2 regions of the Shewanella sp. 10N.286.52.E4 genome follow, and region 2 is predicted to be linked to the other one. Evidence: predicted binding sites of a transcription regulator. Region 2 holds the regulator's gene; the other holds the start of a gene.
The links. Region 2 encodes ArgR, which controls arginine synthesis, uptake and breakdown. Its sites were predicted from a motif close to ANTGAATANNTATTCANT; they were not measured.
Positions count from the first base shown of each region.

Region 1: AB4153_RS04100 (aspartate aminotransferase family protein) is a predicted target of ArgR. The motif match lies at 1,668-1,685, and genes of this name have one in related genera.

Region 1 is NZ_JBFRJJ010000007.1:57,786-61,150, reverse strand. Features, by position in the region: gene AB4153_RS04110 (prolyl oligopeptidase family serine peptidase) at 1-57, shown strand, start outside; gene AB4153_RS04105 (HDOD domain-containing protein) at 230-1,372, shown strand; gene AB4153_RS04100 (aspartate aminotransferase family protein) at 1,709-2,926, shown strand; gene astA (arginine N-succinyltransferase) at 3,045-3,365, shown strand, end outside.
Region 2 is NZ_JBFRJJ010000019.1:54,642-58,006, reverse strand. Features, by position in the region: gene AB4153_RS09950 (Dyp-type peroxidase) at 1-866, shown strand, start outside; gene argR (transcriptional regulator ArgR) at 974-1,444, opposite strand; gene mdh (malate dehydrogenase) at 1,761-2,696, shown strand; gene AB4153_RS09935 (pentapeptide repeat-containing protein) at 2,758-3,039, opposite strand; gene AB4153_RS09930 (SDR family NAD(P)-dependent oxidoreductase) at 3,198-3,365, opposite strand, start outside.

The DNA.
Region 1 (3,365 bases), on a different contig from region 2:
AGCTGGTTAGATGAATACCGTCGTATATACAAACTATTTGAGCAAGAGCTTAAGTAAATATTGGAAATTAGCACTTTATGCCATGCATGAAGCGCTTCACCTTAAAAGGGCTTCCTATTGGAAGCCTTTTTTATGTCTTTCTTTTTTGATTATTACGCTCAATTGATACATAAAGCGGCCGATATCCTTTATTATCACCAACATGTATCAAGGTTAAAGGTTTGCAGTAGTGGCAGTGTCGGTAGCAGGTGGAGTCAGACCAGGAAAAGTCATCGAAGTTGAAAATCGATTATATAAACAACTTATTGTAGGGAAAGAAAAGCTGACCCAGCAGTTTGATGATCGCGATAAACAGCTTGAGGATGATGCCAATAAATTAGAAGTCGAGCGTAAAGCCATTAAGGCGCGCATGGAAGAGCAAGCAAAAGCTCAGCATGTGCTTAAGCGTATTTCTGAGCAGCTGACCATCACAGTGATGAATGCCCTAGAGCATCAAATTAGCTCACCTAAACAAATGCTGGAACAATCTGGTCTAGCTGAGTCACAAGTCTTACTACTTGATTTACTATTGAATAAAGACCCTGATCTTCGTCGTATCCGCCCCTTAGTCGAAAACATCTCCTGGTTGTATACCGATTTAGTCAATTTAATTAATAGCCCAGCATCAAGCCATAGAAGACCTCAGCGCTCGGAAGTTAAAGTCACTGATATTAAGTTAGTCCTTAATTATATTGGCATTGAAAACTTACAAGCGGTAATACCTTACTTTTGCCTACGTAACTGGTTGCCTTCTGGTAATGCCAATCTAGTTTGGACCACCAGAAAGCTATGGCGATATAGCATGATGACTGCAATTGCAGCCAAAGCCCTAGCAGTATTGCATGAGAAAGATGCGGCGTTGGTTTACAGCGCGTCGCTCATGAAGCAATTAGGCAGTGCGACTATCTTGAATGCTAGCGCAAGGCAGTTTGAGAAAACCTGGGGCACTTGGCTGCGAGAAACGAGTGCTAAAGGAGATAAGAATCTCTACGATGCTGTGATGGCATCTGAGTTTCCTGCTAATGAAGTCTTTAGCAAGGTAATGTCTCATGGTGAGCAGTTAAATTGGCAAATGCTGGATTTACTTGAATTTGAAAACAGTAAGCTGACAAAAATACTAAAAGAGCTCGATTTTAATTACCACTTTAGCGAGTTCTCTGCTGAAAGTGCCATCGTCGCGAAAGCGAGCTGCTTCGCGAAAGTGTTATTGTTAGAAGAATCTCGCCTAATTGAACCCCAAGAAAAGCGTGTGATGTTTGATTATTATGAATTTACTGAGCAGGAACTTATCAGGCTGAAAGGGCAAAACTACCGTAAATTGGATTTAGTGTAATCACAGTAATGGGACTGTGATTGACTAAATTGACTTGTCTAATTATGCATATTTGATGAATAGCTAAGTAAATCGAGTTCAAATAACTTTTTTTATGACTATTTATGCTCAAATTTAGCAATATAAGTACTTTGTATGCGCATTTTTATCACTCTTTATTCACTAATCATTTCAGTAATGAATAGTTAACAGCTAAAAACTGGTATTTTGATCACATTTTAGCTAATAATGACCTTCAAGTTAGACAAGCAACCGCTGCGATACTAAACCAAAACCAATACAGACAGCGGACTAGAGTGATTTTTAAATCACTTAATAACCAAAGGACGAAAAGTAATGAGCGTTGAAATGAACTTAACACGTGCCCAATTTGATGAAGTTATGGTGCCTAATTATGCGCCTGCAGCAGTAATTCCTGTTCGCGGTGAAGGTAGCCGAGTTTGGGATCAACAAGGTAACGAGTTTATTGACTTTGCTGGTGGTATTGCAGTGAACTGTTTAGGTCATTGTCATCCTGCTCTAGTTGGCGCGCTTAAAGAACAAGGCGAAAAACTTTGGCATCTTTCAAATGTAATGACTAACGAACCAGCACTAGAGTTGGCGACTAAGTTAGTTAATGCCACTTTTGCTGAACGTGTTTATTTTGCTAACTCGGGCGCAGAAGCTAACGAAGCTGCGCTGAAACTAGCTCGTCGTTACGCACTAGAAAATCACGGTCCACAAAAAGATCAAATCATTGCATTTGATAAAGCCTTCCACGGTCGTACTTTCTTTACTGTTACTGTTGGTGGCCAAGCGGCTTATTCTGATGGTTTCGGTCCTAAGCCACAAAGTGTTACTCACGTACCATTCAATGATATTGCTGCACTTGAAGCTGTCATCTCAGATAATACATGTGCCATTATGCTTGAGCCGCTTCAAGGTGAAGGCGGAATTATCAATGGTGACCCAGAATTCCTTAAAGCGGTTCGTGCTTTAGCTGATAAGCATGACGCATTAGTTATTTTTGATGAAGTACAAACAGGTGTTGGCCGTACTGGTGAGCTATTCGCATACATGGGCACAGATATCGTACCTGATATTTTAACCAGTGCTAAAGCATTAGGTGGCGGTTTCCCAATCGCAGCAATGCTGACTACTGCTAAAATTGCAGCACATTTAAAAATTGGTACTCACGGTTCTACTTATGGTGGTAACCCACTAGCGTGTGCTATTGGTAACGCTGTAATGGATGTCGTTAATACACCTGAAGTACTTAACGGTGTTAAGCATCGCGAGCAATTATTCCGTGATGGTTTAGCGGCAATTAATGCTAAATATAATGTATTTGAAGAAGTACGCGGCCAAGGCATGTTATTAGGTGCTGTACTGAATGAACAATACGCTGGTCGTAGTCGTGACTTCCTTGTTGCGTCAGTTGCAGAAGGTTTAATGAGCCTGATTGCTGGTGCTAACGTAGTGCGTTTTGCTCCTTCTCTTGTGATCCCAGAAGCCGATATTGCTGAAGGTTTAGCGCGTTTTGAACGTGCTGTAGCTAAAGTAGTTGCAGGTTAATTGATAAAATTGCGCAACCATTGGGTTGCGCTTTTTTGTTTGGGTAACCAATGAGGTTAAGTATTTAAGCCTGAAGGCATAAATACTGACTTTATAGGTGTTATTTTAGGAGAGTTTGATGCTAATCATTCGACCAATTCGCGCCAGTGATTACGATGCTCTATACAAGGTAGCTGTTGAGTCAGGACATGGGTTTACATCTCTGCCTGTCAACGAAGAGCTATTGCGATCGAAAATCGCTCGTGCAGAAGCCTCTTTTTCCAAGCAAGTTGAAAAGCCTTTTGATGAAGGTTATTTGATGGTGCTTGAAGATCTGAAAACCAATGAAGTTGTCGGTACCTGTGGTATCGAAGCCGCTGTTGGAATGGAAGATGCTTTTTATCATTACCGTTTAGGTACTGAAGTTTATCATTCAAAACAAATCTCAGTTCGTAATGAA
Region 2 (3,365 bases):
TGTTTAATGCAAATGACGGCGTTGAAGCTCAACTGCGTCCTTGTTTAGCCAATGTAGCCCAATATATTTACGAGTTATCAGATCAATATGCAGACAGTGCCTTTAATGGTTTTGTCGCTATTGGTGCTAACTATTGGGACACTATTTATGGTGAACAGCGTCCAGCTCAATTGCGTCCATTCCCAGCGATGCAAGAGGGGAATCGTGATGCTCCTGCCATTGAGTACGATTTATTCATGCATATCCGCTGTGATCGTTATGATATTTTGCATTTAGTTGCCAATGAAATTAGCCAAATGTTTGAAGGTTTGGTTGAGCTAATTGAAGAAGAACGTGGTTTCCGTTTCATGGATAGCCGTGATTTAACAGGCTTTGTTGACGGCACTGAAAACCCGAAAGGGCGTAGTCGCCAAGAAGTTGCGCTAGTCGCTGATGAAGATAATCAATTTAAAGGCGGCAGTTATGTGCATGTGCAAAAATATGCTCATAATTTAAGTAAGTGGAATCGCCTACCACAGAAGAAACAAGAAGATATTATCGGCCGAACAAAGCAAGATGATATTGAATATGCTTCTGAAGATAAGCCATTAACCAGCCATATTAAACGCGTTAACTTAAAAGACGCTGATGGTAAGTCAATGGAAATCCTACGTCAAAGCATGCCGTTTGGCTCATTAAGAGAGCAAGGGTTAATGTTTATCTCGACCTGTAGCAAGCCAACTCATTTTGAAGAAATGCTTCGCAGTATGGTGCACGGTGATGGCCATGGTAACCATGATCATTTAATGCAATTCACTAAAGCATTAACGGGCTCATCTTTTTTCGCCCCTTCATTAGATTTCTTAGCTCAGTTTGCTAATGACTAACCTGTTTAGTTGTTAACTATCAGACACAAAAAAAGCAATGCGATGGCATTGCTTTTTTATTGGCTGACTTCCTGTCTTACATCGGTTAGTTCGCCGATATCGTTTAATTACTCGCTGTAATTAAACAGTGACTTAACCGTTTCCAGTGTATCGTCAATAGTCTTGATGCTAGCTGGACAAATGAAAATAGTGTCATCTCCAGCAATCGTTCCTAAAATCCCCTCAGGCTTACCTATTGAGTCCAATAAGCGAGCGATCAACTGTGCAGCGCCAGGGCTGGTGCGAACCACAATCATTGCTTGGTTATGGTCAACGTCGAGGACGAGGTTTTTTACTGGGCTACCTGCGGTAGGAACACCTAATTCTGCAGGTAAACAGTACACCATTTCTTGTTTAGCATTTCGAGTACGTACGGCCCCAAATTTGCTCAGCATACGTGAAACTTTTGACTGGTTGATATTGCCAAAACCTTCTGCTTGCAGCGCGTTAACTATCTCACTTTGGCTACCAAAGCGCTCTTCCTTTAGTATCGACTTAAACGTTCTAACGAGTTCATCCTGATTCTTGGTCGCTGGCATATTTTTTTCGTCTTATAGTAATAATTAAAATGAATACAATATATTCACAAAACGGGTTCATTTTGAATAGATAAACGTCACAAGTCAAGAAATAAGCTAAATCGGTGAATAAAAATTCACTTTACAGTGTGAATGGCTAAATCAGTGATTATTTATATACATATCATAGAATAAGTAATTCACCTTACTCCACTAACGGATAATTGAAATTGTCTCGCTGATGCAGTAATGTGACGCCACAAGAAATATGATCTATGTCACAAACTGCGAATCATACATTTAGAAGTCATACACTAGAACGTTATTGGAGATAATTATGAAAGTAGCTGTACTTGGTGCTGCTGGCGGTATTGGCCAGGCCCTAGCTTTACTATTAAAAACTCAACTTCCTGCAGGCTCAAAGTTGTCTCTTTATGACATTGCTCCTGTTACTCCAGGTGTTGCTGTCGATTTAAGCCACATCCCAACAGACGTTGAAGTAACTGGTTTTGCTGGCGAAGATCCAACGCCTGCATTAGTTGGCGCTGATGTTGTGTTAATCTCTGCTGGTGTTGCACGTAAGCCAGGTATGGATCGTTCAGATCTTTTCAACATCAACGCGGGTATCGTTCGTAACTTGATTGAAAAAGTGGCAGCGACTTGCCCTAAAGCATTAATCGGTGTGATCACTAACCCAGTGAACACTACGGTTGCAATTGCTGCTGAAGTACTTAAAAAAGCAGGTGTTTACGATAAAAATCGTTTATTCGGTGTTACTACACTGGATGTTATCCGTTCTGAAACTTTCATTGCTGACCTTAAAGGTCTAAACGTTGCTGATGTAAACATTAACGTTATTGGCGGCCACAGTGGTGTGACTATTCTTCCACTTCTTTCACAGGTTGAAGGCGTAAGCTTTACTGATGAAGAAGTTGCAGCACTTACTACACGTATCCAGAATGCGGGTACTGAAGTTGTTGAAGCTAAAGCGGGTGGCGGTAGTGCGACACTTTCAATGGGTCAAGCGGCATGTCGTTTCGGTCTATCATTAGTACGTGGTCTTCAAGGTGAAGCAAACGTTGTTGAGTGTGCATACGTAGATGGCGGCAGTGAACATGCTGAATTCTTCGCACAGCCTGTAGTGCTAGGCAAAAACGGCGTTGAAAAAGTTCTTCCATACGGCGAAGTTAGCGCGTTTGAAGCCAATGCACGTGATGCAATGCTTGATACACTAAAAGGCGATATCAACCTAGGTGTTGAATTCGTTAAATAAGCATTTCGCTTATTGACTAAAAAAGCGAAGCGTAATGCTTCGCTTTTTTGTGCCTGTTTGATCATTGAATTCTTAGCAAAAGTACCATCATGCTCTTGGCGTCACAGAGTTTTATCAAGGTACCGTTTACCAAGCTACTGTTTATCAAGGTATTGTTTACCAAGCTACCGTTTATCAAGGTATTGTTTACCAAGGTACCGTTTATCAAGCTACTGTTTATCAAGCTACTGTTTACCAAGCTACTGTTTATCAAGCTACTGTTTATCAAGCTACTGTTTATCAAGTTACTGTTTATCAAGCTACTGTTTATCAAGCTACTGTTTATCAAGCTACTGTTTATCAAGGTATTGTTTATCAAGGTATTGTTTACCAAGGTACTGTTTATCAAGCTACTGTTTATCAAGGTATTGTTTATCAAGGTATTGTTTATCAAGGTATTGTTTATCAAGGTATTGTTTACCAAGGTACCGTTTATCAAGGTACCGTTTATCAAAGTATTGTTTACCAAGGTATTGTTTTACCTTGCCAGTCTAGAAATTCCGCTTCATGATTGAATGATAACCCTTGATGAATCGTCAGTAATTGTTGTGCGACAAATTCAGTTGTGAACAGCTTTCCTTCGGGTACGTTGTGTTGAAATGGTTTTGATAAATCAGTGTCTGTGGTACC